Regions from separate parts of the Pantoea sp. X-Soil-TKNS-1207 genome, predicted to be linked through region 3. Evidence: predicted binding sites of a transcription regulator. Region 3 holds the regulator's gene; each other region holds the start of a gene.

Region 1 (10,826 bases), on a different replicon from region 3:
CAACGATATTACGCTGCATGACGTCAGCTTCGGCTGGGGCGCACAGCCGCTGTGCCAGCAGCTGAACCTGCGGCTGCGTGGCGGCAAAACCACGGTGATGCTCGGTCGCAGCGGCATTGGTAAAAGCACGCTGCTGCGGCTGGTGGCCGGTCTGCTCCAGCCGCAGCAGGGGCGGATCAGCGGCATTGCCGACAGCGTGGCGTGGATGGGGCAGCAGGATCTGCTGTACCCGTGGCTGTCGGTGCTGGACAACGTGATGCTGGCGGCGCGTCTCAATGGCGACAAGCCGGATCGCGAACGGGCGCGGCATCTGCTGGAGCAGGTGAAACTGGCTGAGGTGGCGACTGCCCGGCCGCACACGCTTTCTGGCGGGATGCGCCAGCGCGTGGCGCTGGCCCGTACCCTTTACGCACAACGTGATGTGGTGCTGATGGATGAACCCTTCGCCACCCTCGACGTGATGACCAAAATCAGCCTGCAAACGCTGACCGCGACGCTGCTGCACGGCAAAACCGTGCTGCTGGTAACCCACGATCCGCTGGAAGCCTGCCGCATGGCCGATGATATTTTGCTGCTGAGCGGCCAGCCGTTGAGCATCGAAAACTGGCCGGTGCCGCAAGGCCACGCGCCCCGCACCCTCGACGACCCGGCGCTACTTCAGGCGCAGGGCCATCTCTTTACCCGACTGAATGACGATGAAAACGAATCTGTTTAGCGCCCTCTATCTGCTGGCGGTGCTGCTGTGCGGCTGGCTGCTGGCACGTCACAGCGGCGTGCCCAACTTCCTGCTACCCGCGCCGCAGGCGGTGCTGGAGGCGTTGTGGCTGCATCGTCAGCTGCTGTGGCATCACCTGCTGTATACCCTGGCGGAAATCGTGCTGGCGCTGCTGCTGGGGGTGGGCGCGGGCGTCATGCTGGCGGTGCTGATGGCTGCCAGCCCGACCATCCGGCGTCTGCTGTTTCCGCTGGTCACCGCCAGCCAGGCTATCCCGGTGTTTGCGCTCGCGCCGCTGCTGGTGCTGTGGCTCGGTTTCGGCATTGCCTCGAAAGTGGTGGTGGCGGCGCTGATCCTGTTCTTTCCGCTGTGCCTGTCGCTGTTTGACGGCCTGTGCCGCACGCCGCCGGGCTGGCTGGAGCTGGCGCAAACCCTCAACCGTTCGCGTTTCCGCCAGTTCTGGCTGGTGCGCTGGCCCGCCGCGCTGCCGCAGTTTTTCTCCGGTTTGCAGATGGCGGTGGTGCTGGCACCGATTGGCGTGGTGATTGGCGAATGGGTGGGGGCGAGTGAAGGGCTGGGCTATCTGATGATGCAGGCCAATGCCCGGCTGGAAACCGCCACCAGCTTTGCCGCGCTGCTGCTGTTACTGATTCTGGCGTTGCTGCTCTCCGGTGGCGTCGCCCTGATACGCAAGAAAACCCTCTGGCACTTAACATAAGGATGCACTTTGAACACCCTACGTACGGCGATCGCCGCGTTGCTGCTGCTGGCAACCACCAGCGTGGCACAGGCCAATGAAAAGGTTCGTTTGCTGCTCGACTGGTTTGTTAACCCCAACCACGCGGCGATCTTTGCGGCGCAATACAGCGGCGCGTTTAACAAAGAGGGGCTGGATGTTGAGATGATCGCGCCTGCCGATTCCGCCTCGGTGCCGCTGTTGCTGGCCGCCGGTAAGGCCGATCTGGCTATCAGCTATCAGCCGCAGCTGTACACGCTGGTGGAAAAAGAGGTGCCAGTGATCCGCGTCGGCACGTTGATCAACCAGCCGCTTAATACCCTGACCACGGTATCGGACGATATTCACTCCCTGAAAGATTTTGCCGGTAAGTCCATCGGCTACGCCATTCCGGGCGCGGAAGATGTGGCAATTCGCAACATGCTGAAATCACAGGGCGTGGATGCGGATAGCGTCAAGCTGATCAACCTGAATATGGATGCCGTATCGGCGCTGCTGACGCACAAAATTGATGGCGCGATGACGGTTTTTCGTAATTACGAGTTGATCGACCTGAAGGACAAGGGCGCGAAACCGGTGGTATTTAAACCGGAAGATTATGGCGTACCCGCTTATGACGAGCTGATCATTCTGGCGAACCAGAAAACCGCCGCGCAGGATAAACGCATCCCGGCGTTTCTGCGCGGGCTGGATGCCGGTATCGCCTGGCTGCGCGCTCATCCGCAGCAGGCCTGGCAGGCATTTATCAAACAATATCCGGAGCTGGATACGCCGCTGAACAAACAGGCGTGGCAGGCGACGTTGCCTTATTTCGCCAGCCATACGGCGACGCTGGATACTCAGCGTTATCAGGCGTTTGGCGAATATATGCAGGCCAATGGCCTGATTAAGAGCGTGGCGCCGATGTCGCGTTATTCGTTGCAGTAACGGCGGGGACGTACCCTGCGCGTGCTGGTTGGCACTGCCGATCGGCACGCGCGCCATCGTTGGTAGCGTTATCACATAAATCCTTTCCTTTCGAACGCCCCTATGCAGTCTCCGTTTTTATAAACCACCGCAATTAAAACAACAGTTTGATTTTTAACTGTTTTATAAAATTAAAAATAAAACCCGCACGGAATGATAATGTAAGGTAACTGTGGAAGCGTTTACACTTAGGTTGTAATTTCTTTACAATTGTCACGCTTTCATTTCCTCAAGGTTAATCAAATGTCACGGGTATCCCGAACGCTTAATTTGTTAACACTCATTTTTTCAGTCGCTTGCGCTGCATGGCTGTTGATTGGTGGTGTCTGGTTACTGTCGCTGGGCGGCAGTGCTTATTATCTGGTGAGTGGCCTCGCGATGGCCGCCTTTAGTGGGCTGTTGCTGAAGAGAAAGCGCAGTGCGCTTTACCTGTTTGCTGCCATTCTGTTGTTCACCGCCCTCTGGGCCTGGCATGAGGCCGGAAGCGACTACTGGACGCTGGTGCCGCGTCTGGATATCTGGGTGCTGCTGGGTATCTGGTTAATCCTGCCATTCAGCTACCGTCAGTTTGATGTCACCAATAAAAAACCACTGGGCGCGATGCTGGTTGCCCTGCTGGTCAACATTGCCTTGCTGGCGGGTTCGGCGCTGCACGATCCGCAGGAGATCAACGGTGAACTGCCGCTGACCGCTAAGGCACCGGCGACGTCCCCGGTTCCGGCGGAAGACTGGCGCGCCTATGGCCGCACCCAGCAAGGGGTACGCTACTCGCCGCTGCAACAGATCAATGAACACAACGTCAAAGATTTGCAGGTGGCCTGGCAGTTTGAAACCGGCGACCACAAAACCGCGAACGATCCGGGCGAAATCACCAATGAAGTGACGCCGCTGAAAGTAGGCAACCTGCTTTACCTCTGCACACCACACCAGATTCTGATTGCCCTGGACGCGGCCAGTGGTAAAGAGCAATGGCGTTTCGATCCCAAACTGAAATCGGACCCGACCTTCCAGCACATTACCTGCCGTGGCGTCTCGTATCATGAAATGCCGGTGGCAGCAGCAGGCAGCGCCAGCCAGCCTGCGATCTGCGCCCGTCGTATCTTCCTGCCGGTGGATGATGGCCGTCTGTTCGCGCTGGATGCGCAGACCGGCGAGCGTTGCCAGAGCTTCGCCAGCAACGGTGAACTGAATCTGCAACATCAGCAGCCGAATGCCTATCCGGGCGGTTATGAGCCGACTTCTCCGCCGATTGTCACCGATAATGTGGTGATCGTGGCCGGTTCGGTGACCGATAACCTCTCGACCCGTGAACCTTCCGGCGTGATCCGGGGTTTTGATATCAACAGCGGCAAACTGGTGTGGGCATTTGATCCCGGCGCGAAAGATCCCAACGCGCTGCCGGCCGATGGTCAAACCTTTACCAACAACTCGCCTAACTCGTGGGCGCCAGCCGCTTATGATGCCCAGCGCGACATCATCTATCTGCCTATGGGCGTTTCCACGCCGGATATCTGGGGCGGCAACCGCACCCCGGAACAGGAACGTTTTGCCAGCGGTCTGCTGGCGTTACATGCTTCAACCGGCAAACTGGCCTGGTTCTATCAGACGGTGCATCACGATTTGTGGGATATGGATCTGCCATCGCAACCGACGCTGGCTGACATCACCGACAAAGACGGTCACACCGTTCCGGCGATCTATATTCCGGCTAAAACCGGCAACATCTTTGTGCTGAACCGGGAAACCGGTAAGCCGGTGGTTCCGGCCCCGGAAACCCCGGTACCGCAGGGTCCGGCGAAAGGCGACCACCTCAATCCGACCCAGCCGTTCTCTGAACTGACCTTCCGTCCAAAACAGAAACTGCAAGGCAAGGACATGTGGGGCGCCACCATGTTCGACCAGCTGGTGTGCCGCGTGATGTTCCATCGCCTGCGTTATGAAGGGCCGTTCACGCCGCCGTCAGAGCAGGGCACGCTGGTGTTCCCCGGTGACTTCGGCATGTTTGAATGGGGCGGCATCGCGGTGGATACGGACCGTCAGATTGCGATTGCAAACCCGATGGCGATGCCGTTTATCTCTAAACTGGTGCCGCGCGGACCGGGCAACCCGATTGAACCAGGCGCAGACGGCGCTGACGGTTCCGGTTCTGAATCTGGCGTGCAGCATATGTACGGTGTGCCTTACGGTGTGGAGCTGAATCCCTTCCTGTCTCCGTTTGGTCTGCCGTGTCTGCAACCGTCGTGGGGCTTTGTTTCGGCGATCAACCTGCAAAATCATCAGATTGTCTGGAAAAAACGTATTGGTACGGTGCGTGATAGCGCCCCTGTGCCGCTGCCGTTCAAAATGGGTGTGCCGATGTTAGGCGGCCCGGTGACTACCGCTGGCAACGTGTTCTTTGTGGCGGGGACGCTGGATAACTACCTGCGCGCCTACAGCGTGCGTGACGGCCAACTGCTGTGGCAGGCGCGTCTGCCCGCCGGAGGCCAGGCGACGCCGATGACCTATGCGGTTGATGGCAAGCAATACGTGGTGATTATGGCGGGCGGCCACGGTTCGTTCGGCACCAAACTCGGCGATTACGTTATTGCCTATAAACTGCCGTAACCAGCCGTGATGTTCTGATCATGCCTCCGTTGGGTTAACCCACGGGGGCTTTTTTTTCGCTTGCGCTGCAATGATTTTATGATAATGATATTTATTCTCAATAATAAATTGTTGGATAATTCAATGCGTTTGCTGGCCTTTCCCCTCCTTGCCCTGTTGCTGTGCGTGAGCCTTCTCTGCCTCAGCGATGATGATGGCGCGCGGGCGCAGGAGATTGCTGCGCCGGGCGCCGTCTCTGCCAGCTGGCCGCGCACGCTGCAAACGCCGAAAGGGCCGTTTACCCTGCGACAGCCGCCAAAACGGATTGTGTCCGCCAGCGTCACCCTGAGCGGGACGCTGCTGGCGATCAATGCGCCGCTGGTCGGCTCCGGCGCCACCAGTCGGGGCAGCGCGGTGGCCGACGATCAGGGATTCTTTACCCAGTGGGGAGCGGTGGCAAAGGCGCGGCACGTTAAGCCGCTGTATATCGGACAGCCGGATGCGGAGGCGATTGCCGCCGCAGCGCCGGATTTGATCGTGATGGCCGCCACCGGTGGTGATGCGGCGCTGCGGTTGTACGATCAGTTAACGGCCATCGCGCCGGTGCTGGTGATTGATTACGGTGATAAAAGCTGGCAGGCGCTGGCGTTGCAGCTTGGCAGCATCACTGGTCATGACGAAGAGGCACGCCAGCTGATTGCGCAGTTTAATACCCGCGTGGCGGCGCTGCGTGCTGATATCAGCCTGCCGCCGCAGCCCACTTCGGCGCTGGTCTATTACGAAGACGGCCGCGGGATGAACCTGTGGACGCCCGCGTCAGCGCAGGGCGCGCTGCTGAGTGAACTCGGTTTCACGCTGGCCGCGCCGCCCGCCGGTTTTCACGGCAGCACCAGCATGGGCAAACGGCATGACATCATTCAGCTGAATGGCGAAAGCATGGCGGACGGCGTGACCGGCCACAGCCTGCTGCTGTTTGCGGCGGATGATCGCACGGTGGCGCAGCTGACAAAAAATCCGTTCCTTGCCCACCTGCCTGCGGTGCAGCAGCACAACGTTTTTGCCGTCGGCAACGATACCTTCCGCCTCGATTATTACAGCGCCAGCAATATGCTGGACAGCCTCGAACGGCAGTTCGGCCACCGCCGCTAGGGCAGGAAGTCCGCCAGCAGCCAGCGGCAGCCGTCAATCAGGCCGCCGCGCCAGCACAGCGCATCATGTCCGCCGTTATAGACGCGAAAATGCAGGCGATGTCCGGCCTGTTGCAGGGCGGGCGCCAGCTGTTGATTGACGTACGCGATATCCGGCTCGCGTGCGCCCACCTCCTGAAAAATGGTAAGCCGGGCCGTGGGCAGCCTGCCCTGATGCAGTTGCTGCCACAGCAGGCCGGGCGTGTGCCGATCGCTGTTGGCGCTGTCGTGGATATAGTGCAGATTGGGCCACCAGAAGGAACCGGACTGCGTCAGTACACGGCCAAAGCGCTCGGGCCAGTGCAGAGCGGCGTACAGCGCCGACAGGCCGCCGTAGCTCTGACCGGCCACCAGCGTGCGATCGGCCTGATCGCTGAAGGCCGCGTGCTGACGGGCCAGCGGGATCAGCTCCTGTTGCACCGCCTGCCAGAAGTGCGGATTGCAGGGCAGCTCGGCTTCGCGATGCTGTCCGTCAATCGCATCGATAAATAGCCAGCAGCAGGCGGGCAGTCGTCCGGCGGCGGTTTCTGTGGCCAGCGCGCTGAAAATCGGCTGCCCCTGCACCCAGTTCCTTCCGTCGAGCAAAATGGCCAGCGGCCGCTGCGTCGGGCTGGGGGTCGTACCGCTGGTGTAAAGCCAGACGTCACGCGTGACGTCGAGTAACCGGCTGTGCCAGCGCAGATGGCGCAGTGACGGCGGTGCGTTAGCGCTGCGCCCGGCATCGAATGCCCGCCAGGCGGATTGATCCGGCGCATCGGGCATCTGTGCATTGCTGAGCGCGATGCGGCGGCTGCCCTGCAAGGGCTGACAGGGATTCAGCGTATCGTGCTGCGCCAGCGGCATCAGGGAGATCCACCAGGCGCGCTGTTGCTGACGGCAGAGGTCGGCATCGCTGCTGAAAGCCGGGGGCAGATGCCGGGCGCTGAGCGGAATCAGGCTATAGCTGCCGCGCCAGTCGGCTTCAATCCGCGTTGACCAGTGCCAGACCGCGCTGTCACCGATGCGTTGCAGGCTTTGTGGCGCGGTGCTGTGATGGTCGGTGACGCCGTTTATATCGATATACACCTGTTTAGTCGCAGAGGCTGCGGCATTCCCCGCCGGGTCACACCAGAAGTAATGCATCCGCACCCAGCCGGGTTCCGCCGCTTCCACCAGCGGTGTACCCACTTTCCGCAGCCGTTGCCACCAGCTTTCAGCGCCAAAGTCGGGCATGGCCAGCCATGTCGCAACGCTGCCTGCGGGTTGACAATATCTCTCCTGATTCGCTGCCTCTCGCTGAAACATTCCGCAATATTTCTCCACAATGTCGGCATAGTCTTTACACAATCAAACATAATGCAAATGCTATTGATAATGATTTACATTTGCAATATTATTTTTTCGCCACGTAATCCCCCGTTTTTTCAGGTAATTATTTTGTGATGCTGCACCGGGGAGGGAATCAGGGCCGTCAGATACTGATGATAATAATGTTTCAATCCGTTTCAGTTCGGGCCGTCTGTCCGGCGCCAGCGAACGGATTTTTCAACTACAAGGCAGTTTGAAATAAAGAGATGGCAACCATGTCCGTTTATGCAAGAAGAACGTCAATACCTGCTGTGGCTGTTCCGTTCCGCTTTTCCCGTCTCCACTTATCGCTGGCCTCATTCCTGCTGGCGGCGCCTGCGACCTTCAGCGTGATGGCCGAAGAGACGATCACCGTCAGCGCCGATGCGCGCGAAAGCGTGACCGCGCCGCTGCCGGGTTATGTGGCGAAAGAGAGCGCTTCCGGCACCAAAACTGATACGCCGCTGCGCAAAACGCCGCAGTCGATTTCGGTGATCACCCGTGAGCAGATGGACGATCAGGCCGCAGCCTCGGTGGCGGATGCCCTGAGCTACACCAGCGGGGTGCTGACCAACTATCGTGGCAACTCCAACCGCAACGATGAAATCATCGCGCGCGGCTTTCGCTACGCACCGAAGTTCCTTGATGGCCTGAGCTACGGTCTGTCCGGGCAGGCGGGGGCGGCAGGGCAGATCGATCCCTGGCTGCTGGAGCGGGTGGAGATGGTGCATGGCCCGGCATCGGTGCTTTACGGCCAGGTGAATCCGGGCGGGCTGATCAATATGACCAGCAAACGTCCGACCGCTGAGAGCATCCATAAAATCCAGCTCAGCAGCGGGAACCAGCATTATGGCGAAGCGGCGTTTGATTTCGGCGGCAAGCTGAATGATGACAATACGCTGTTTTATCGTCTGAACGGGGTTGCCAGCACCCGACATGAATTTGTGCGCGACAACCAACAGCAGCGGGTGGCGATTGCCCCGGCGCTGACCTGGCTGCCAAATTCTGACACCAGCGTTACCCTGCTGACTTTGTATCAGAACGAGCCAAAAGCAGGCTATCGCAACTTCCTGCCTGCCAGCGGGACGGTGTTTAACACCAGCGCCGGTTATATCCCTTATGACTTCAACGTCAGCGATCCCGGTTTCAATGAAGCGAAGCGTGAACAGACGTCGGTCGGTTATATCTTTGAACATAACGTTAACGACGCCATCAGCTTCACCCAGAATCTGCGTTTCTCCGCTATGGACGAGTCGTACAAATATCTGGTCTACACCTGGGATGCGGATAACGACCATTCCATTAACCGTCGCCCGCAGCATGACAAAATCAAATCGCAGGAGCTGGGCGTGGATAACCAGCTGAAGGCGCAGTTTGATACCGGCAACCTCGGCCATACCCTGCTGACGGGGCTGGATTACAAATGGAGCGACGTTGACAGCAAGCTGTGGCGTGACAGCGGCGACCAGTACATTCTCGACTGGGCGAATCCAACGCGCGTGACCATCAATGAGAGCGATCTGGCGCTGGCCACCAGCACGCGGAAAAAACTCGATCAGGTGGGCGTTTATTTACAGGACCAGCTGGAGTGGGATAACTGGAACCTGCTGCTGTCGGGGCGCCATGACTGGAGCGAAGTGCGTACCCAGGATCGTCTGGCCGACACCGATGCGCAGCAGAATGACAGCAAATTTACCGGCCGTGCCGGGTTGTTATATGCCTTCGATAACGGAATTTCCCCCTACATCAGCTACAGCACCTCGTTCGAACCGAATCTGGATACCGGCGCGCCAGGCACTGATGCGTTCAAACCGACCACCGGTGAGCAGACGGAGATTGGGGTGAAGTATCAGCCGCTGGGCCTCGATGCGGTGTTCACCCTGTCGGCGTTCGATATCACGCAGAAAAACATCTCCTCCTATAACAGCGAAATTGGCTACTACGAGCAGATCGGCAAGGTCCGTTCAAAAGGGATTGAAACCGAAGCCCACGCGCAGATCACACCGGAAATTAAGCTGATTGCGGCCTACACCTACACCGATGCGGTGACGAAAGAGAGCAATACCGTGGCGCAGATTGGCAACACGCCATCCAGCATTCCGCGCCATGCGGCGTCGGCCTGGGGCAGTTACCACTTCCTCGATGGCGTGCTGAATGGCCTGACGTTCGGCAGCGGCGTGCGATACACCGGCACCGCCTGGGGGGATTCGGTGGGTGGGTTCAGGGTCGCGCATTACACCCTGTATGACCTGATGGCGAAGTATGAGCTGGGCGAAGCGGCTGCTACGCTGCGTGGCGCCACCCTGCAACTGAACGTCAACAACGTGGCGGATAAGCACTACGTTTCATCCTGTAGCAATACCTCGGCCTGCTTCTACGGCAGCGGCCGCTCGATGGTGGCATCAGTGAGTTACAGCTGGTAACGGGGGGCGGCGGGAAAACCGCCGCTCTTTTGGCATTGTGTGCGGCGAGCCGCCTCGTTGTTACAAGTTTTCGGAAAATACTGGAATTGTGTGACTGTCATCACTCGTTGCCGCGCGCTAAAATAAACACTTCTCATTCAGCAAAGGTTATCTCGTTACGATGTTACCGCGTTTCACTCTGGCCACCATGATGGCCGCGACATTACTTACCGGCTGCGCGCGTCATGCCACCAGCGACACTGCCGCTGCGCAGGCACCGATCTCTAATGACGACATTGCCTCACCGTTTGAGCAAGGTCCGACGCTGATCAATGTATCCCATGAGATCACCCGCACCGATGATGGTTCCTCGGTGTACGTGACGGTAGACGGTCAGGATGCTGGCTTGCTGCATAAGGGCGAAGATAAGCAGATTCACGTCCCGGCGGGCAAACATAAAGTTGGCGGCTACGTGCAGACGCTATTCGGCTTTGGCCGCGTGACCATCCAGTCTGTGGATGTCACCACCGATACCAAAGGCCCGAAAAACGTGGTTTATTCTGTCAACAAACAGAAACCGGCGTTTAGCGAAACGGCGGCCAACACCTCCGCGCCAAACAACTCCTGATTTCTCTGCGGAAACGGTGCGGCACAGACGCCTGCACCGTTTCACGTTGCTTAATTGCGGCTGAGCACCAGCTTCACACCCGCTACGGCGAAGCAGCAGGCCAGCAGGGCGTCGAGTCCGCGCTGAATTCTGCGATAGAACGCCGCCATTGGCGCGGTGGAAAACAGCAGCGCATAGCCGCCGAATACCAGCACGCAAATCCCGGCGCAGCCTGCGATGATCAGCGGCAGGGTTGTGGCCGCCGCCTGGGGTTGCAGCGCCACCGACATAATCGCCACCCAGG
Region 2 (10,826 bases), on a different replicon from region 3:
AGGCAATGCCGCGCAGCGGCAGAAGGTAGTTCATCACGGAGAACAGGCCTTTCTTCATCTCGCCGCCGTACCAGGTTCCGCCGATCAGCTGCATTTTTTCAGAAAGGTTAAAGGCCACGAAATTCTCAGAATTCAGCCCCTGCGCCTGCCAGTTTTTGTTGGTGCATTTTGAGCCATTCATCACGATAAAATCAGGATCAAAGGTGGCCAGTTCTTCTGCCAGCGGCGGGATAAACATGTTTTTCACGAAGTGGGCCTGCCAGGCCACCTCGGTGATAAAACGGACGGCCAGCCGCGAGTCCGGGCTGGCTCCGCACCAGGCATCGATGATGTACAGCTTCTTGCCGGAGAGCTGGTTCGATACCAGCTGGCGCAGTTCAGACCACACCGCCTGAGACAGCGGTTTGTTGTCGTTGCGCCCGGTACCCGCGTCAGACCACCACACGCTGTCTTTTGTCAGTTCATCGCGGACAATATATTTGTCTTTAGGTGAGCGTCCGGTGAATTCACCGGTATCTACTGCCACCGCACCGGATGCGGTCATGATGCCGCGCTCAAAGCCGCTCAGTTCTGATGACGTTTCATCGGCGATGAGCTGGTCATAATCTGGGTTATAAATCACTTCAGGAATATCGGAGATTCCTAAATCTGACAGGGCTTTTTTAATTAACTCTGAGCTGGACATGTGATGTGATACCTGACTGATTGCTGGCTAAATTATTGGCTGCACAACGCGGCGGCCGGTTATTAAATTTGATAGTTAACTGAGGTGTTAAAGAGTTTGCAGACTTCAGTTAAACAACTGTTTGGATACTAGCACCAACGATCAGATGCATGGATTGCATAATTTCTATATGCCATGCTAAATTTGCATAGCATCCCTTCTGCTTTTGTGAGATTCCGCACAGTGGTCAGTAATCTTGAAGTGAAATGGTTTTATGACGTCATTGCCCTGGAAGAGACCAGGAGCTTCACCTTAGCGGCTGAAAAACGGAACATTTCTCAGTCTTCTTTCAGCCGCCGCATTCAGTCGCTGGAATCCGCCGTCGGGTTCGCCATCTTTGATCGCAGCGTGAATCCCTTACAGCTCACCCGGCAGGGAAAAAGTTTTGTCGGCTATGCGCGTAATATGCTGGACGATATGGATTACCAGCTGAATCGAATAAAGGGGCTGGATAATTTCCGCCAGAGTATCAAATTTGATGCCGCTCCCTCGTTGTCCGTGCTGCTGCTGCCCAGCCTGATTGCCGGTTATTCCGACAGCGCGGAGAGGATCCATTATGTTGAATCGATTAACGTGGATGAGGCGGTTTATAATCTGAAAGAGGGGAAAAGTGATTTTATTCTGACTTTTTACAATGAAGAATTAATGAATTATCCCTTTATCCACCACAAGATATTTGACTCCTTTTTGCATCTGGTCACTCCCTGCGATGCCCAGGGGGAACCGCTGTTTAGCCTGAACGGCGGGGTACTGCCGCTAATGAGATATGCCAATGACAGCTATATGGGCCGTCATGTTAATCAGGTGATCGATAAAATGCCTGAGCACACTTTTACGCTCAGCTTCGTATCATCGATGAGCGAATTACTTAAGCGTATGATCGTTAACGGCAATGGGGTGGGCTGGCTGCCGCAATATTCAATCCAGCGCGAGCTGAGAGAAGGAAAACTGGCGATTATGGATGCGTCGGTGTCGTTGCCGGTCGCCGCGTATGTTTACCGTTCCGGCGCCAGGCTAAACCTCGCCGCTGAGCGCTTTTGGCAGCATATTAAATCACAAACGATCAGGCTGGATTAGCTGCCGGGTTAACCCGCTTCGCTTCGTTACGCGCCACCCAATTAAGGCTGGGCCTCGTGGTTTAAGGGTTTGGCCTATTCTGCGAATTAACCCGCTTCGATTCACATATTTTAACCGCGCCCTTTTTGTAGATTGAGGGGAGATTCGGTATCTGGCTCTATTTATCGGACTTTGCTTTTAAGACGATGCTGAATCGCCCGCTGGTGGTAGTTCGGCATCGCTCTTTTCTCCGGCTACCGCATTCAGTGGGTGAAAATTCATCAAAAATCCTTATATACAGGTGCGTTAAATGAAAACAGTTGAATTTGACCCAAAATCTAACCCGGCAGGTGTCGCTAAGGCGATTCATGGCGTTATGCAGGCTGAAGGCTGGAGTATGCATGAAAGCCAGGCCGCTATGCAGGCGAAAAAGGTTAAACATGTGGAAGAGGTAATGGCAGAAAAACTTAAAAAAGTTATTGAAGGTGCGGCGGCGAATGACGTTAGAATTGTTGATGAATAACGAGTGATTAATCCTGCCCCTATATTTAATTAATAAGGGGCAGGTACTAAGAAGCGACGCGTTTTAAAGAAAAAAGTTCCCCCCGTCATTAAGAAAAACCTGCCTGTTCGTCTCTGCCCGATTAAAGAATTATTTATTTAAGTTCCATTTAATCTTACTGGAATAATCTGAGGTCCTGAAATAACCAGAGCCACCTTTTCTAAACCATTTTTAAATGAATCTCATGCAAAATATCTTAATCACTGGCGCAACCGGATTTCTGGGCGGCGCAGTTACGGCTAATCTGTTAAAGAAACGTGAAATAAACGGCCTGCTGCTGCTTGTCAGAGGGGAAACGCCGGAAGATGGCCTGGCAAGAGTCAAAACCAATCTGACGAAGTTCGGGGTTGAGCAATATCTGCTCGACGCCCTGACCACGCAACACATTCTTCCTGGCGATCTGGCTGCCCCGGAAAAATTTATTGATGACCCAAGGCTGAATGACATCACCCATGTGCTGAACTGTGCTGCCGTGGCATCCTTTGGCAACAATCCCTACATCTGGAAAGTTAACGTTGAAGGAACGTTCCGCTTTGCCAGCCGGATGAGCCAGGTGAAAGGCCTCCGGCGTTTTGTTCATGTCGGCACGGCGATGTCCTGCGCGCCGCAGGCCAACAGCCTGGTGACGGAAAGTGAGTTGCTGACGGCACGTCATCAGCACATTGTTGAGTACACCTGGAGCAAAGCCACCATTGAAAGAATGATGACCGAGTCCTTACCCCATCTGCCGCTGGTTATCGCGCGTCCTTCCATCGTGGTGGGACATTCCCGCTTCGGCTGTGAACCGTCGCCCAGCATCTTTTGGGTGTTTCGCATGGCGCTGGTGCTGGGTAAATTTATGTGCGAACTGGATGATCGCATCGATGTGGTGCCGGTGGATTACTGCGCCGATGCGCTCGAATTGCTGCTGACTGCGGATAAAGTCGATAAAGATGTGTTTCATATTTCGGCAGGTATCAATAGCAGCGTGACTTTTGCAGAAATCGACATTGCGATGGCTAAAGCATCGGGTAATTTACCCGTCGCGGATGCGTATCAGAAGGTTAACTATAAAGAGCTGAGCGCATGTAAGAAAAGTTTTGCTTCTTTATTCGGCCCCTGCAACGAACGTATTATGTTACGGGCAATGAACCTTTACGGTCATTTTTCACAACTGAACGTGGTTTTCAGCAATGAAAAATTATTAGGACTGGGGATGCCGCAATCCTCAAAATTCACTGATTATCTGCATCACTGTGTCGCGTCTACACAGAATTTAACTATCGCCGAATTAATGGAAGTCGATTTTAAATAATGAAAAATGCCCGTCAGAGATGACGGGCATTTGCGCGTTTTATCAGAACAGCACCGAATAATTCAGGCCAAAGGTCCGGCCGCGACCTTTATAGGTATATAACGCAGCATCGCCATACGTTGGGCTGTACAGCCCTGGCGCACGCTGTCCCCAGACGGTGGTGTAATCCTTATCCAGCAGGTTTTCCACGCTGAAACTGAGTTTTCCTACCGGCAGATCATAGCTGCCCAGCAGGTCAACCGTGTTGTAACCCTCGATCTTCTTACCATCCGCATCAGAAACGTCGAAGGTCTGGGTGCTTTGTACCCGAAGGCTCCAGTCACCCGGCGTCCAGTTGAGCCAGGCGCTGACTTTTGATGGGCTGGCGCTGTCGATAGTCAGCTTCTCCCAGCGCCCATCCACGCGGGTTTCTGATTTGATCAGGTTCAGGTTTGCGCCGGTGCTCCACGCGCTGTCGGTAAAGAAATAATCAACCTGACCTTCCACGCCATAGATACGTCGTTTGTCGTCTTCAAGGTTGATGGTCATATCGGTTTTATTGATGCTGATGGTTTTGTCGGAGAGCGAATAGTAGGCCGCCACCTGGGTGCGCAGATTATCGCCGGTGTAACGCCAGCCGAGTTCGTACGCATCAACCTTGATGCCCTCCAGCTTCGAGTCGTTGACGTTAACGCTGTTGACCAGGTTGTAGTGACCGTTAGCCAGCTGGTAAGTACCGGAGCCGTAATATTTCGCCAGGTCCGGGATCTCGAAGCCCTGGGAAAAGTTAAACCACAGCTGCTGACGTTCGGTCAGATGTCCCAGGATACCTGCATTGAATAGCAGGTTGTTGTAATCGGTGCTGCCGCCAGGCACCGCATCAGCGGAGGTGGCCCGACCGGTAGCGATCGCCTGTTGCTGCGCGTAGCCAACAAAATCATCCACCTTATTTTTGGTGTACTGATAACGCACCCCACCGCTCAGGGTGATGGCTGCAATGTCGTAGCTGGTTTGCAGGAAGGGCGCGAGGTTGGTGATGCTGTAACCGGGATAGCGGCCGACATTGTAGGCGTTATCCAGCCTCATTCCGCCGCTCTGCGCCGCTGTGGTCAGATCGAAAAACTGCTGATTGGCGTCAAAGGTTTCGTGTTCGGCATCCACGCCATAGGTCAGGGTCAGGGCCTCCAGCGGCGTGCTGTTCAGGGTCAGCTTGCCGCCATAGAAATCGGTTTTCTGCTGTGACGCGCCAATGCTGGTGACCTGGCCGCCGCTTAGGGTCGGGAAGGGGTAGAACGTCAGACTTTCATCACGATAGAAAATCTGGGCTACCAGATCCTGACCGAGGAAATCAGTGTTGGAGTATTGCAGGTTGACCAGATGACGTTCGGTGCCGGGCAGCCGGTCAGAGTCCAGATTGCTGGCGTTGTAAGCGTTGCCTGAGCCGGTGACTGCCGAGAAATTGTTCCCCAGATAGAGGCCGTGTTTGCCATCCGATTCGCTTTTGAAATATTGCGTGGTCAGTTGCAGCTGCTGATGATCGTCGATGTTCAGCGTACCGGTGCCCATCACATCCAGACGGTCGGAATATTGCAGGCCGGTCTGGGTATTATCGATGATCACCTCATCACCCTTGCCATCGTACCAGCCGCCGTAGCGTTGGTAAGCCACCGACAAACGGCCAGCGGCTTTATCGTTACCGCCGCTGACTGCGGCACCGATGTTTTCATCATGATCGTTATGGCTGTTAAAGCCGCTTTTCACCCCGGTTTGTAACTCCACCTGGGTATCCGGCTGGCCTTTTTTGGTCACGATATTGATCAGGCCGCCGGTACTGCCTCCGCCATAGAGTGCGGTGGCGCCGGAAATCACCTCAATGCGTTCAATGTTGAAGGGATCGATAGAGTCCAGCTGGCGGCTGTCGCTGCGCGACGAGTTAAGCCGGACACCATCCACCATCACCATCATGGAACGGCCTCGCATATTCATGCCGTAGTTGGTACGGCCCTGGCTGCTGACGTCCATGCCGGGGATCAGCTGCGCCAGCACTTCTTTTAACTCTTTACCGCCGCGCACCTGCTGTTCTATCTCGGCCTGTTCGATGATCCAGCTGGTTTGCGCCATTTGCGCAACGCTGCGATGGCTGCGGCTGGCGGAGACCACCATCTGGTCTTCCTGGGGATCTTCCGCCCAGGCGGTGGAGGAGAGCATGGCAAGCAGACAAGGTTTTACTACCCAAAGGTAACGCTGTTTCATTGTTATTTTTTCCTGATGAAAAATTCAGAACGGCATAGATTGAGCGATGGGGCGAGGGTCAGTTTTTCAGGGGCCAGAGCAGGGAATGCATAAGAAAATCTCACAGAGAAGGTGATAATGATTATCGTTATGATAAGTATCTCATTTACATTATCAATCATTTTTGTAATATTTTCACATATTCAGGATCAATTAAGCGTCATAGTCTTAACGAAATCCTTACGCTATGCAGGGCGAAATCATGTCATCAGTTCAGAGCTATCGTTTATTTAATGTCGTGCTGGCGCGGAAGACCGTGCTGTCGCCCTCTCTGCTCAGCTGCGTATTTCGCGGTGAAGAAATCAGACAGATGAAACTGGACGCGCCGGATCAGCGCATCAAAATTCTCCTGCCTGCGCCGAACGGCACGCTTCCGTCGCTGGTCGCTGACGATCACTGGTGGGAGCAAATCAAAAGCCTGCCTGAAGAGAAACGGCCACTTCTGCGGACTTACACGCTGCGACGCGTCGATGCCGACGCCGCCGAAATGGAGGTGGAATTTGTCATGCACGGTACCGCAGGGCCAGCGTCGGCCTGGGCGCTGAGCGCGCAAAGCGGCGATGCGCTGCAAATCGTGGCGCCTAACCGGCAGCATCCGGGCGATAGCGGTGGCTATGAATGGAAGCCCGCGACACAGGTGGAGCAGGCGCTGATCATTGCGGATGAAACGGCGTTACCGGCGGTGAAAGGCATTCTGGCCGCTCTGGCCATGCGCACCAGCCCGCCTCAGTTGCAGGTTTTTCTCGAGGTGCCGCAGCAGGGCGACTGCATCGATCTGGATCACTATCGCTTCGCCAAAATCTATTGGCTGCCGCGTGACAGGGTTGGCGCGGGTTATGGTGAGGCGCTGTTGCAGGCGGTGAGACAGCACGTCCGGCTGCCGGATTATGCGCTTACCGCCTGTCAGCAGGTGCAGGAAGAAGCCGATGGCGAACTGCTATGGGATGAAGCCAGCGGCAGGGATAATCGCTTTTATGGTTGGGTCGCCGCAGAATCAACGGCGGTCAAACATCTGCGGCGTTTTCTGGTCGGTGAGCGCAACCTGTCGCGTGACGTCATCAGTTTTATGGCCTACTGGTGTCACGGACGTTGCTGACAGCAACCTGATTTAAAACTGATTTCAGATCATCAAAAGCCTGATGTTAGCCGGTAAGCTCATCGTAGAGGTTGCGCAGCCGGCTGCGCAGATAGAGCACCGCTTTATGTTTGCGGGATAGCAGGGTTTGCACGCTAACCCCGCTTTCTTCTGCCAGTTCTTTATAGCTGTAGCCTTGCAGCTCGGTTTTATCGAATACCTCGCGTTGTGCGGGCGGCAGCTCGGCGAGAGCGGCGTCCAGCTCCTCCCAGATCATCGCTTTCAGGTACTCGTCCTCCGGCGTCTGCGGCTGGCCAAACAACGTTTCCGCCAGCTCATCTTCCGGGTTTGGCTCCTCATCGTCGCTGGTGAACCAGCCTGACAGGGGCAGTTCGCGGCTTTTACGCGACTGGTCGATCATTTCATTGCGCGCCGCGCGGAACAGCCAGGCGACCACATTCTCCACCGGTTGTTCTACCGTCATCAGCCGATAGGTGACTTCCTGCAGGATATCCTCTGCATCATCACGCACGGGTACGCGGCGGCTGATAAAGGATCGCAGCCGTGATCGACAGGCGTTGATGGCGGATATCAGCAGAGAATCTCCTGCCGCTGTGGATTTCATCAGCGTGACTCAGCGTCCGGGGTTTCAGGCGTGCTGTTCTGCGTGTCGCCCGGCTGACCCCGGCGTCCGCGGCGACCACCGCAGTGCCCGCGAAAATCGCGGCGACCAAAACGTTCACGGCGCTGCTGAATAAACTCTTCCCGCTGTTCCGGGGTCATCTGCATCCAGCGTTCGTGCATACGACGACGCCCGCGCGCCAGGCCAAACATGCCGGAGCGGAAACCCAGCCCGCCAAACAAAATACGGCACAGAACCAGCAGCCCCAGCGCCTGCCAGAAGCCGATGCTTTTTACGCCAGCGATCGCCGGGAGCAACGCATTCCACAGCGACATGACCAGCAGGCCAAGTAATACAAACACCCCCACACCCAATATTATCGGTTTCGCCATCCGGTGACGGCCAAACCGGTTTCCACGATCATGCATAGCAAAATTTCTCATTGTCTTACCTCTTATCACATTAGCGGATTACCGCGGTTGATGAGGTAGACGAACCAGCGTCGGAAATATTGCTAAAAATTTGAGATTTTTTTCAGAGTGCCATGAGCAGGTCATGCAAGTGATTGTATCAGCTGGATTTTAACCGGCTGATATGAATGCTCAGCCAGGTCAGTTCTTCTTTCGGCAACAGCAGTTGATACTTCTCAAAAATAAAATCACGGATTGACCAGGCCACCGCCATCGCTGCCGGATGGAACTTAAGCAGCTCCTGGTAAAAATCGTCCCCGGTCTCCTCGCTGATTTTTCCGGCCAGGATGCGTTCGGCAAAATAGCGCAGGTGGGTAATAAAGCGATTGAAGTTTATCGACTGCATATCGATATCGATCCGCAGCCGGTAGCGCGTAATATCGACAATCCGATTCACCAGCTGCACGCATTGATGCGCGTGATTTTGATCGCCGTTTTCATTGGCCACGCCTGACGCGTTAATCAGATGAAAGGCAATATGCACCGCCTCATCATCACCGAGATCGACGCTAAAGCGCTGTTCAGCCATGGCTTTGGCCTGCTGTCCCAGCGCGTACTCCTGTTGATAGTAACGCTGGACTTCCCAGCTGAGCTTGTTGGCGATGGTCTGCCCGTTACGCGCGCGATCGACCGCAAACCACAGATGTTCCGCCAGGGTAAAGAACAGCATGGTATGCAGCGTTTTTTCATACTGCGTCTGCGCCAGCGCGATAATGTCGTGGGTGAGGTCAAAATAAGCGACAGGTATGGTGTTGGTAAGGGAAAAATAATGGGGCGATTTCAGATGATCGACAGGGATAAATATCTGCTCAACGCCCGAGGCGGTGACGTCTGACCCGGGTTTGGCGCCAAAGCCGATCCCTTTGCCAAACAAAATCATCTCCTGCTGGTCATTTTCGACCAGCAACATGCTGTTATTAAGCGACTTCTTCACCTTTAACAAAACCGTACCTGCCACATTGGTTGCGATCAGCTCAAATCGTTGCCATTGCTGGCAATCACTTTTTGGTACCACCAGAACGAGTCTTTTCGCAGTCGTGACAACGTTCCATTGCCTTCGTCATCCTGATCGACATAGATGAATCCGTAGCGCTTCGACATCTGCGATGTCCCGGCGCTGATGATATCGATGGTGCCCCAGCTGGTGTAACCCAGCAGGTCGACGCCTTCCTGCACCGCCGCGCGCATCTGTTCAAAATGGGCGCGGAAGTAATCAATACGGTAGCTATCGTGGATCTTGCCGTCGACCACTTCGTCTTTGCTGCCCAACCCGTTTTCAACGATAAACAGCGGCTTACGATAGCGATCGTATAATTCCAGCAGGGAGATTTTAAGACCAACCGGGTCAATCTGCCATCCCCAGTCTGAAGAGGGCAGATAAGGATTTTTTACCCCCAGCACCGTATTCCCCGGCGTGCGTTCTGCATCGGGCTGGGTGGATTCGGTCAGCGACATGTAATAACTGAAGGAGACAAAATCGACGGTGTGCTGACGCAGAATGTCCGCATCGCCCGGCAACATCTCCGGTGCAACCTGGCGTGACTGCAAATCGCGCCAGATCAGCGCGGGATAGCTGCCGAAAACCTGCACATCCGCGTAGAAGTAGTTTTCCAGATTCTTTTTCAGCGTCGCTTCGACATCGTCCGGGTGGCAGGTGCGTGGATAGGTGGTGAGCCTGGTCAGCATACATCCCACCTGGCTGCCGGGGATTTTGTTGTGGCAATCGCGGGTCACTTGTGCGGAGGCGACAAACTGATGATGCAGCGCCTGGTAGATATCTTTCTGCACCTGTCCGGGGGCGCACTTCTCTTCGCGGATACCGGCAGTGGTAAAAGGATGGCGATGGATGCTGTCGATTTCATTGAATGTCAGCCAGTAGCGCACCAGCGTTTTGTAGCGATCAAAGCAGACGTTGCTGAAGCGCACAAAAGCCGCCAACACGTTGCGGTGAACCCAGCCGTTGTAGCGTTCGCTCAGTTTTAGCGGCATCTCGTAATGTGACAGTGTCACCAGGGGTTCGATGTTTAACCGGCGCATTTCACTGAACAGATCATGATAAAAAGCCAGCCCGGCCTCGTTCGGCACGCTGTCTTCGCCATCGGGGAAGATGCGCGACCAGGCGATGGATACGCGCAGCACCCGGATGCCCATCTCTGCAAACAGCGCTAAATCTTCTTTGTAGCGATGATAAAAATCGATGCCCCGGCGTTTGGGATAGCGCGCACTGTTGGCGCCCTGCAACGCATCGGCGATGTTTTCATCGCTCATCGCCATATGCGCGCTGTAATCCTTCAGGTCCAGATTGGGCTTCCAGCTGACCGCATCGGCCACAGACGGGCCTTTGCCGTCCACATTCCAGGCTCCCTCAGCCTGATTGGCCGCAATGGCGGCACCCCAGAGAAAATTATCCGGGAAGGGGGATTTGCTCTCCGTCATACAGACTCCTTTAGCGTCATAATGGGGGAAGGTGTGGTAAATGGAACGGGTGAATTGATGGGAGTCAGGGCAAAGCGCTCGCTGTTGGTGATGACCATCACCACCACCGGATCGAAGCCCGCAGCGGTGATGGCGGCGAGGTCAAACTCCACCAGCACGTCACCGGCTTTAACCGTTTGATTTTCTTTCACCAGCGGGGTGAAACCTTTGCCGTTCAGCCTGATGGTATCGATGCCAATATGCAGGATGACTTCCGCCCCCTGAGTGGTCAGCAGGCTGACCGCATGGCCGCTGGCAAACAGGGTGCTGATTACGC
Region 3 (10,826 bases):
ATACCGTGGCGCTGGAAGGTAAAGGCTTTACGCGTCTGGTCGAAGAGGGCGCGACGGTGGCCGCAGGTCAGCCGGTGCTGGAGATGGATCTGGAGTTCCTCAACGCCAATGCGCGTTCGATGATCAGTCCGGTGGTGATCAGCAACAGCGATGATTTCTCCGGCCTTACTCTGCTGGCAAGTGGTTCAGTGGTGGCAGGCGAAACCCGTCTGTACGAGGTTAAAGGCTAAGTCCTTGTGATGTACCCGGAAGGCAGGAAGCAATTCCTGCCTTTTTTGTTTTAAAACGGCCAACAAACGGTTGTTTCCCTTCTGCGCTTTGTGGATCATACTCCGTTACTTCGTAGTACAAATCACCCGTATTGTATTTGAGGATTTTGAGATGAGTGAGGCTGAAGCCCGCCCAACGAACTTTATTCGTCAGATTATCGACGAAGATTTGGCGAGCGGTAAGCACAACAGCGTGCATACCCGTTTCCCGCCTGAGCCGAATGGTTACCTGCATATTGGTCATGCGAAATCGATCTGTCTGAACTTTGGTATCGCACAGGATTACCAGGGTCAGTGCAACCTGCGCTTCGACGACACCAACCCGGTGAAAGAAGATATGGAATTCGTCGAGTCCATTAAGCGCGATGTGCAATGGCTGGGCTTTGAATGGAGCGGAGACGTTTGTTACTCCTCAGACTATTTCGACCAGCTGTACAGCTACGCGGTTGAGCTGATCAATAAAGGCCTTGCCTATGTTGATGAGCTGACGCCGGAAGAGATCCGTGAATACCGTGGCACCCTGACCGCGCCGGGCAAAAACAGCCCGTATCGCGATCGCACGGTGGAAGAGAACCTCGCGCTGTTTGAAAAAATGCGTGACGGCGGTTTTGCCGAGGGGAAAGCCTGTCTGCGCGCCAAAATCGATATGGCCTCCAGCTTTATCGTGATGCGCGATCCGGTGCTGTACCGTATTAAGTTTGCCGAGCATCATCAGACCGGCAACAAATGGTGCATCTACCCGATGTACGATTTCACCCACTGCATTTCCGATGCGCTGGAAGGCATTACCCATTCGCTGTGTACGCTGGAGTTCCAGGACAACCGTCGTCTGTACGACTGGGTGCTGGACAACATCAGCATTCCGGTGCACCCGCGTCAGTACGAATTCTCGCGCCTGAATCTGGAATATGCCGTGATGTCGAAGCGTAAGCTGACGCAGCTGGTGAGCGAGAAGATCGTTGAAGGCTGGGATGACCCGCGTATGTTGACCGTTTCCGGTCTGCGTCGTCGTGGTTACAGCGCCGAATCGATCCGCGAATTCTGTCGCCGTATTGGTGTGACCAAACAGGACAACATCGTCGAGATGGCGTCGCTGGAGTCATGCATCCGTGACGATCTCAACGAGAATGCACCGCGTGCGATGGCAGTGCTTGATCCGCTGAAAGTGGTGATTGAGAACCTGCCAGCCGGTCATGAAGAGATCATCACCATGCCGAACCATCCGAACAAACCGGAAATGGGTACGCGTGATGTGCCGTTCAGCCGTGAAGTGTGGATCGATCGCGCGGATTTCCGTGAGGAAGCCAACAAGCAGTACAAACGTCTGGTGCTGGGCAAAGAAGTGCGTCTGCGTAACGCCTATGTGATTCGTGCTGAGCGCGTGGCGAAAGATGATGAAGGCAACATTACCTGCATCTACTGTACCTGCGATGTCGATACGCTGAGCAAAGATCCGGCAGATGGCCGTAAAGTGAAGGGCGTGATCCACTGGGTTTCTGCCATTCATGCGCTGCCGGCGGAATTCCGTCTGTACGATCGCCTGTTCAGCGTGGCGAATCCGGGTGCGGCTGAGGATTTCCTCACCACCATCAACCCGAATTCACTGGAAATCAAACAGGGCTTTGTCGAGCCGGGACTGCGCGATGCAGAAACGCAGGCGCCGTATCAGTTTGAGCGTGAAGGGTATTTTTGTGCAGACAGCGTGTACTCGCAGCCGTCTAAGCTGGTGTTTAACCGCACCGTAGGCTTGCGCGATACCTGGGCGAAAATCGGCGATTAATTCTTTTTGTCGTTTTCACCATATCATCATGTAAGGGCGAGCAATCGCCCTTTTTTATTGGCGATAAATCACGGCTGGCAACCATTTATGCTACGGCATAAAAAATGTGTTTGTTACCGGTATTTGCGACAAATCTGACTTTAGTAAAATTAATCCATTTACGAGTGTTAAAAACTGTATTTCAGGTAGGCTATGCGCTCTCCAGCGTTGCTCCGCGGGTTATCTAAGGAAAAAAAATGACAAGTCTCGCTCAGGAAGCCAAACACAGCGTCGTGGTTTTACATCAGCTTATCGAACGTATTTTTAATCAGTCGGATAGCACTGACGACAGCATTGAATTGTTTCTCTCGCACTTTCACCCCGACTTCAAAATGGTGACGCCGCAGGGGAAACAATTCGATTTGAACTCAATGGAGGTGCTGTTCCGCCAGTTGCGCGGCCAGCGTGAAGGGATGCGCATCGCCACCAGTGAACACACCATCATTTCGCAGCAGAGCGAGGAGGTCACCATTCAGTATCGCGAGTTGCAGATGATGAATGGTAACAACCAGAGCCGCATTTCGCTGGCGGTGCTGGATTGCAGTACCTTGATTCCTCGCTGGCGATATTTGCAGGAAACGCTGGTGCAGTGATATCCAGAAACAAAAAAACCGGTGCCAGGCACCGGTTTTTTTATACTGCATAGCACACTTCGTTACTTATCGTGGAGCGTCTCGTCTTCGCGGCAGTCTCCCAGCGCACAGTGGCCGTACAGGTACAGGCTGTGGTTGGTGAGTTTGATACCGTGACGGGTTGCAATTTCACGCTGACGGGTTTCAATCGATTCATCGCTGAACTCGATCACTTTGCCACAGTCCAGGCAGATCAGGTGGTCATGATGATGCTGCTGCGTCAGTTCAAAGACGGATTTACCGCCTTCGAAGTTATGACGGGTAACGATGCCCGCGTCATCGAACTGGTTAAGAACGCGATATACCGTTGCCAGACCAATCTCTTCGCCCATATCAATCAGGCGTTTGTACAAATCTTCCGCACTGACGTGATGGCACTCGGGTTCCTGAAGCACTTCCAGAATTTTAAGTCTGGGCAGCGTGACTTTCAGGCCAGCCTTCTTCAATGCGGAGTTGTTGTCAGTCATGCGGATATTGTCCTGTTACTTTGCTAGTCACTTGCGGCGCAGGGCCTTGAATGTCGATCACGCGCATTCTCATTTGCGTCTCATTATAGAACTCAAGCAGTGAAATGAAAACCAAGGTAACGTCCTGAAATCACCAGTGGCTGTAAGGATAAGTGTCACTAACGCCGGCGGGGATCGTGCAGGTCTTTGTTTCCATTTCACTCAGCCTCATTCTGATGCCAGAGGAATAAGCGGATGACCGTTACGGGTATTCTACAGATTTGCGGGAAAAAGTTAAAAAACAGTAGCTATTATTTTTATAGGAAATTCCTTTAACTCAATGTGAGCCAGCGCCCACATTGAGGAGGGCAGGGGATCAGGCTTCGATGATCGCCTGTAATTGCAGCTCATCAAAAATCTGTTTCACCCATTTTTCAACACGTTCGTTGGTCAGTTCCGGCTGACGATCTTCGTCAATAGCCAGTCCCAGGAAGTGTTTGTCATCGGCCAGACCTTTAGAGGCTTCAAAATGGTAGCCTTCCGTTGGCCAGTGGCCAACAATCACCGCACCATTCGGCTCGATGATGTCACGGATGGTGCCCATCGCATCACAGAAGTATTCCGCGTAGTCTTCCTGGTCGCCACAGCCAAACAATGCCACCAGTTTGCCGTTGAAGTCGATCTCTTCCAGCGTCGGGAAGAAATCATCCCAGTCACACTGCGCTTCGCCGTAGTACCAGGTCGGGATGCCCAGCAGCAGGATATCGAATGCTTCGAGATCTTCTTTGGTGCTCTTGGCAATGTCATGCACTTCAGCAACGTCTTTACCCAGTTGTTTCTGGATCATTTTTGCAATGTTTTCAGTGTTGCCGGTATCGCTGCCGAAGAAAATGCCTACGATTGCCATGGGTCAAGTAACCTCTTAAATCCTGATTGTGAAAGTAAGTCAGTAGAATGCACAGTTAAGCGAATGATAGCAGACCGGGCAAAGTGGCGGAACTTGTAAAGCGGTCACTTTTGTTCGTGCGTGCGGTCTGCGTGCGTTACGACAGTTTGAGCTGCGCCAGCAGCATTTGTTCAATCAATTCGCTGCGACTGATGTTTTGTTGCTCAGCCAGGGTGTTGAGGGCATCAACCGCCTCGCCGGACATTTTCAGCTCGACACGACGCAACCCACGCACCTTGTCGCGTTTCAGCTGGTTGCGTTTGTTAATCCGCAACTGTTCGTCACGCGTCAGCGGACTGGTTTTGGGGCGACCCGGACGCCGCTCATCAGCGAAGAGATCGAGCGTGGTACGGTCAGTCTGTTCTTTTGCCATGGTTTGTAAAACTGAGTGGGCGCGAACGGCGGAAAGGCGCTGCGCGATTTATACATTATCGGCCCGACCACGGTGAAAAAATCATCCGCGGCAAATTTTTAGCGCGACATCATACTCCAGCGCCATCCACGACGCCAACCCTAAACGGTTTGCGGCAAGCTTTTGCTTTTACAGTACAAAAAAGCGCCGGACTGCGCGCAAAACCGCCTCAGGTTTCTCCGCATGAACCCAGTGGCCTGCGCCGCTGATCACATGCGCATGCGCCTGCGGGAACTGACGCAGCAGGGCATCGCGGTGCTGATTATCCAGATAGGGCGAGTCACCGCCGCGAATAAACAGCGCCGGGTGCGGCCATGCCGGTACGTCTTCCCAACCGGAAATGGTGCTGTAGTTGTCCCACAACACCGGCACGTTAAAACGCCACTCGCCTTCATGGAACGATTTGAGGATGAACTGAATCACCCCTTCTTCCTTCAGCAGCGTACGCATCACCTCAGCGGCTTCGCTGCGGCGCGTCACCCCGGCGGCGCTCACCGCGCGGATGGCCGCGAAAATCTCGTCATGGCGGCGCGTCTGATAATCCACCGGCGCGATATCAATCATCACCAGTTTTTCAATGCGCTCCGGGGCGATAGCGCTTAACGCCATGGCAATTTTTCCCCCCATGGAGTGACCGATGACGCTCGCGCGCGCAATGTCGTGCGCATCCAGGGTGGCGACGATATCCTGCGCCATCACCTGATAGTTCATGACGTCACTGCGTCCGGACTGACCGTGATTACGGACATCCACCTGCAAGGTGGGACGGGCATCGCGCAGGCCGCGCGCCAGCACGCCGAGGTTATCCAGGCTGCCAAACAGGCCATGAATTAACAGAATTGGGGTGGCATCAGGGGCAGATTGTTCAGTTTGCAGACGGGCGTTCAAAATCATGGCAAAGTTCTTACGGTTGTGGGCTGCGCTTAGGTTATCATGGATTCACCTCTTCAGGAGCCAGCGAGCCAGGCATTAGGGCATATTCCGACTTTTGCCCTGAAACGATGCCAGCGCTATCGGCCACCTGGGATTTAACTTTATAATCCTCATGTTAGAGCCAGCTCACATTTTGCACGGCAGGATTTTGCTAAGGCCGGTACAGAAAAGCGTGGTTCTGTCATTTGCCAGAATCGTACGGAAAAAGATGAAAACGATTGAAGTTGACGAAGAACTCTACCGTTATATTGCCAGCCACACCCAGCACATTGGTGAAAGCGCCTCCGAAATTTTGCGCCGTATGCTGAAATTCACGGCAGGTCAGAGTGCCCCTGCTGCCCCGGTTGCGTCTCAGGCCGCAGCCAAAGACGCGCAGCCGGTCGCGGCTAACGCCCGTCCTCAGGATCGCGTTCGCGCGGTGCGTGAACTGCTGCTTTCCGATGAGTATGCGGAGCAGAAAAAGGCGGTTAACCGCTTCATGCTGGTATTGTCAACGCTCTATCGTCAGGATCCCGCAGCCTTTGCTGAAGCCACTGCCTCGTTGCAGGGCCGCACCCGCGTCTATTTTGCCGGTGACGAGCATACGCTGTTGCAAAATGGCACCCATACTAAGCCGAAGCACGTACCCGGCACGCCGTATTGGGTGATCACCAATACCAATACCGGTCGCAAATGCAGCATGGTGGAGCACATCATGTTAGCCATGCAGTTCCCGCAGGAACTGACAGAGAAAGTTTGCGGCACCATTTAAACCGAAGCGTCAGGGAGAAGCGCCAATGGCCAATCACCCCCGTGCCGGGCAACCTGCCCAGCAGAGCGATTTGATTAACGTTGCACAATTAACCTCGCAGTATTACGTCCTGCAGCCTGATGTGGCCAATCCGGAACATGCGGTGAAATTTGGCACCTCCGGCCACCGCGGCAGCGCCGGACGTCAGAGCTTCAACGAAACGCATATCCTGGCTATCGCGCAGGCGATTGCCGAGGAGCGTAAAAAGAACGGCATCACTGGCCCGTGCTATGTCGGTAAAGACACGCACGCGCTGTCTGAACCGGCGATTCTGTCGGTGCTGGAAGTGCTGGCGGCGAATGGCGTGGATGTGATTGTGCAGCAGGACAACGGCTACACGCCGACGCCCGCTATCTCCAACGCGATCCTTGAGCACAACAAACGTGGTGGCGCGCAGGCTGACGGTATCGTCATCACGCCATCGCACAACCCGCCGGAAGATGGCGGGATCAAATACAATCCGCCGAACGGTGGTCCGGCCGATACCAACGTCACCAAAGTGGTGGAAGATCGCGCTAACCAGCTGATGAAAGCGGGTCTGAAAGACGTGAAACGTCTGCCTCTGGATCAGGCGTGGGTCAGCGGCCATATCGTCGAACAGGATCTGATTCAGCCGTACGTCGAAGGTCTGGCGCAGGTGATTGATTTCCCGGCGATCCAGAAAGCCGGCCTGAAAATTGGCGTCGATCCGCTCGGCGGCTCCGGCATGGCGTACTGGCAGCGTATCGCTGAGCATTACCAGCTGGACATCACCATCGTTAACGATGCCATCGATCAGACTTTCCGCTTCATGCATCTGGATAAAGATGGCGTGGTGCGCATGGACTGCTCGTCAGAATGCGCGATGGCGGGCCTGCTGGCCTACCGCGACAAATTCGACCTGGCCTTCGGCAACGACCCGGATTACGACCGTCACGGCATTGTGACGCCAGCCGGTCTGATGAACCCGAACCACTATCTGGCGGTTGCGATCAACTACCTGTTCCAGCACCGTCCGCAGTGGGGCAAAGATGTCGCCGTCGGCAAAACGCTGGTATCCAGCGCGATGATTGACCGCGTGGTGAACGACATCGGTCGTAAGCTGGTGGAAGTGCCGGTGGGCTTCAAATGGTTTGTTGATGGCCTGTTTGACGGCAGCTTCGGCTTCGGCGGCGAAGAGAGCGCAGGGGCATCCTTTCTGCGCTTCGACGGTACCGCCTGGTCTACCGATAAAGACGGCATCATCATGTGTCTGCTGGCCGCGGAAATCACCGCGGTCACCGGGAAAAACCCGCAGCAGCACTATGATGAGCTGGCGGCACGCTTTGGTGCGCCAAGCTACAACCGTTTGCAGGCAGCAGCGACCTCAGCCCAGAAAGCGGCGCTGTCTAAGCTGTCTCCGGAAATGGTCAGCGCCGCGACGCTGGCAGGCGACCCGATTACCGCGCGCCTGACGGCTGCGCCGGGCAACGGTGCGGCGATTGGCGGTCTGAAGGTGATGACGGAAAACGGTTGGTTTGCCGCCCGTCCATCCGGCACTGAAGATGCCTACAAAATCTACTGTGAAAGCTTCCTCGGCGCTGAGCATCGCCAGCAGATCGAGAAAGAAGCGGTGGAAATCGTCAGCGAAGTGTTGAAAAACGCCTAAGCGAAGCGAACAGAAAAAGGCGCGTAAAGCGCCTTTTTTTATGGCATAAACCGATAGCCGATGCCGGTTTCGGTCAGCAAATGGCTGGGTTGCGTCGGATTGGCTTCCAGCTTCTGGCGCAGATGGCCCATATAGATGCGCAGATAATGACTGTGCTCCACCGCATTTGGCCCCCATACCTGATTCAGCAACTGACGTTGCGTCAGCACCTTACCGGCATTGTTCAGCAGCAGGCTGAGCAGACGAAACTCCGTCGGCGTCAGATGCACCTCTTCACCGCCACGCAGCACGCGGCGCGCCGCCAAATCGACACTGACATCACCAAAACTCAGCACCGGCTCTGGCTGGCTGCTCTGATGACGGCGCAGCGATACGCGCACACGCGCCAGCAGCTCTCCAATGCCAAACGGCTTGGTGAGATAGTCATCCGCACCGGCATCCAGCGCATCGATCTTATCCTGTTCATCGGTACGCGCCGATAACACAATCACCGGCATACTGCTCCACTGGCGCACCTCGCGGATAAAGTCATTGCCGTCGCCATCGGGTAAACCCAGATCGAGGATCACCAGATCGGGCTTGCGGGTTGCGGCTTCGATCAGCCCACGTTGCAGCTGCTCGGCTTCCACAATCTTTAGCCCTTCGCCTTCGAGCGCCAGGCGCACGAAACGCCGGATCTCCTTTTCATCTTCGACGATCAAGATGGTGGTCACACGCACTCCTGCGGCAAAAAATGGATAACGCTTCACTTTAACAATAAATCGCGCTGGCGTCCGTGCGGAAGTTTGTCACCCGAAAGGAACTAAAAATTTACATATATGTAACTTAATTTCAGGCGGGTGAAGAAATAGCCAAAAAAAGATCAATAAAGTGGTCGGAGGAGTAGTAAAATTACACTATCAGCAGTAAAATCTGCGACAGATCACATTTTTAAGCGTTTCACCAGGAGGCAACCATGTATCAGGCATATCCGTTCTACAAAGTTGTGCTGCGCCGTGCGCTGGTGGTGTTACTGGGCGTGCTGGCGCTCCCCGTGATGCTGTTCCGTGCCGATCGTGCACGTTTCTACAGCTATCTGCATCGTATGTGGTGCAAAACCAGCGCGAAACCGGTCTGGCTGGCGCAATCCGAAGCGGCAGCGGGCATTTTCTGGTAACGCGGCTCCGCACGCCAATCACCCGGTGACTTCCCTGAAGCACCGGGTTTTTTTATCGCAATTTTCCGCTGCCGGACGCCGGTGACGCTGTTATTGGCCGTCATTTCCGCTACACTTAAAACCTCTACAAGATTTCGGAGGTTGTACAAGTATGAGCGAAAGAATTCCTGTAGGAATCAGCGCCTGCCTGCTCGGGGATAGCGTCCGGTTCGATGGCGGCCATAAGCGTTTTGCCTTTGCGACAGACGAACTCGCCCCCTTTGTGCGTTTTGAGCCGGTGTGTCCTGAAATGGCGATTGGCCTGCCCACGCCGCGCCCGGCGCTGCGTCTGGTCAAAGAGGGCGATGAAAGCGTGCACCTTTGTTTCAGCAAAGAGGGCGGCCAGGAGGTGACAGACGAAATGGCGCAGTGGTCCGCGCAACGCGTCAAATCGCTGCATCATCTGTGCGGCTATATTCTGTGCGCCAAATCGCCCAGCTGTGGCCTGGAGCGGGTGCGGGTGTATGAACCGGATACCAACAACAACCGCAAAGCGGGCACCGGCGTGTTCACCCGTTTTCTGCAACGCGAGATGCCGTGGTTGCCGCTGGAAGAGGATGGTCGTCTGCACGATGCCGACCTGCGGGAAAATTTCATGGGTCGCGTCTATGCGCTGCATGAGTTTAATCAGATGTGGCGTAACGGGCTGACGCGCCATCAGCTGGTAGCTTTCCACAGCCGCTACAAATTGCTGCTGCTGTCCCATGCGCAGGATGAATATCGTGAAATGGGGCGCTTTGTCGCCGCCATGGATGAGTGGTCATCACTGGAGGATTACGCTTTTGAGTATCGTAATCGTCTGATGCAGCTGCTGTCGCATCAGGCCACCCGGCGCAATCACACCAATGTGCTGATGCATGTGCAGGGCTATTTCCGTCGTCAGCTGACCTCGCCGCAGCGCCAGGAACTGGCACAGCTGATTGATCGCTATCGTCGCGGCGTGCAGCCGCTGCTGGCACCGATCGCCATGCTGAAGCACTACATGGCGGAGTTTCCGCACCCGTGGCTGACTCAGCAACGCTACTTCGATCCTTACCCGGAAGCGCTGCGTCTGCGCTACGGCCAATAATGCCTGGAGTGTTATGACCACCCATCTCGTCTGGTTGCGTAATGATCTGCGTATCAATGACAACAGCGCGCTCTATGCCGCCTGCCGCGACAGTAAAGCGCAGGTGCTGGCGCTGTTTATCGCCACCCCCGGCCAGTGGCAGCAACATCATATGGCGCCGAAGCAGGCGGCATTTATTTATCAAAGCCTGTGCCTGCTACAGGCATCGCTGGCGGAGCGGGGTATCAGACTGCACTATCACCAGTGCGACGACTTTTCCGACTCGGTGGATTATCTGGCGCAATTCTGTGAGCAGCACCAGGTTGACCAGCTGTTTTACAACTATCAGTACGAAATCAATGAGCGCCAGCGCGATGCGGCGGCGGAAAAACGCCTCGACGATCAGGGGGTGATTTGTCAGGGCTTTGACGACAGCCTGCTGCTGCCGCCCGGTAGCGTGCAGACCGGCAATAACACCATGTTCAAAGTGTTTACGCCGTTCAGCAAAGCCTTTGTGCGTCGCCTGCATCAGGGGCTGCCGGAGTGCCATATGGCGCCGCGCGCGCGTGAAGGCGCCCCGGTCAGCGCCGGTAAAAAGATTCCGGCCTTTGATTATCCAATGGAAGAGTTCGACACAACGCTGTTTCCGCCCGGCGAAGACGCGGCGTTAAAACAGCTGCGTCATTTCGCCCAGCAGTCGGTTGCGGCC

What was found. Region 3 encodes Fur, which represses iron uptake genes when iron is present. Its sites were predicted from a motif close to ATAATAATGAGAACNACTATCAA; they were not measured.
Region 1: fepB (Fe2+-enterobactin ABC transporter substrate-binding protein) is a predicted target of Fur. The motif match lies at 5,100-5,122, and genes of this name have one in related genera.
Region 2: AC6I8V_RS23975 (TonB-dependent siderophore receptor) is a predicted target of Fur. The motif match lies at 5,986-6,008, and genes of this name have one in related genera.

The regions. Positions count from the first base shown of each region.
Region 1 covers NZ_AP035959.1:599,859-610,684, reverse strand. The annotation lists gene AC6I8V_RS22940 (ABC transporter ATP-binding protein) at 1-715, shown strand, start outside; gene AC6I8V_RS22935 (ABC transporter permease) at 696-1,433, shown strand; gene AC6I8V_RS22930 (ABC transporter substrate-binding protein) at 1,443-2,378, shown strand; gene AC6I8V_RS22925 (glucose/quinate/shikimate family membrane-bound PQQ-dependent dehydrogenase) at 2,661-5,021, shown strand; gene fepB (Fe2+-enterobactin ABC transporter substrate-binding protein) at 5,145-6,149, shown strand; gene fes (enterochelin esterase) at 6,146-7,471, opposite strand; gene AC6I8V_RS22910 (TonB-dependent siderophore receptor) at 7,750-9,936, shown strand; gene AC6I8V_RS22905 (hypothetical protein) at 10,097-10,543, shown strand; gene AC6I8V_RS22900 (LysE family translocator) at 10,594-10,826, opposite strand, start outside.
Region 2 covers NZ_AP035960.1:119,892-130,717, forward strand. The annotation lists gene pckA (phosphoenolpyruvate carboxykinase (ATP)) at 1-685, opposite strand, end outside; gene AC6I8V_RS23960 (LysR substrate-binding domain-containing protein) at 908-1,801, shown strand; gene AC6I8V_RS23965 (hypothetical protein) at 2,091-2,303, shown strand; gene AC6I8V_RS23970 (SDR family oxidoreductase) at 2,527-3,636, shown strand; gene AC6I8V_RS23975 (TonB-dependent siderophore receptor) at 3,679-5,868, opposite strand; gene AC6I8V_RS23980 (siderophore-interacting protein) at 6,110-7,003, shown strand; gene AC6I8V_RS23985 (RNA polymerase sigma factor) at 7,050-7,607, opposite strand; gene AC6I8V_RS23990 (hypothetical protein) at 7,607-8,047, opposite strand; gene AC6I8V_RS23995 (PRD domain-containing protein) at 8,175-9,017, opposite strand; gene AC6I8V_RS24000 (glycoside hydrolase family 1 protein) at 9,044-10,510, opposite strand; gene AC6I8V_RS24005 (glucose PTS transporter subunit IIA) at 10,507-10,826, opposite strand, start outside.
Region 3 covers NZ_AP035958.1:1,242,202-1,253,027, forward strand. The annotation lists gene nagE (N-acetylglucosamine-specific PTS transporter subunit IIBC) at 1-230, shown strand, start outside; gene glnS (glutamine--tRNA ligase) at 382-2,049, shown strand; gene AC6I8V_RS05705 (hypothetical protein) at 2,286-2,681, shown strand; gene fur (ferric iron uptake transcriptional regulator) at 2,744-3,187, opposite strand; gene fldA (flavodoxin FldA) at 3,543-4,073, opposite strand; gene ybfE (LexA regulated protein) at 4,210-4,485, opposite strand; gene ybfF (esterase) at 4,654-5,418, opposite strand; gene seqA (replication initiation negative regulator SeqA) at 5,666-6,208, shown strand; gene pgm (phosphoglucomutase (alpha-D-glucose-1,6-bisphosphate-dependent)) at 6,234-7,874, shown strand; gene kdpE (two-component system response regulator KdpE) at 7,913-8,587, opposite strand; gene AC6I8V_RS05745 (DUF2517 family protein) at 8,830-9,030, shown strand; gene AC6I8V_RS05750 (YbgA family protein) at 9,182-10,138, shown strand; gene phrB (deoxyribodipyrimidine photo-lyase) at 10,152-10,826, shown strand, end outside.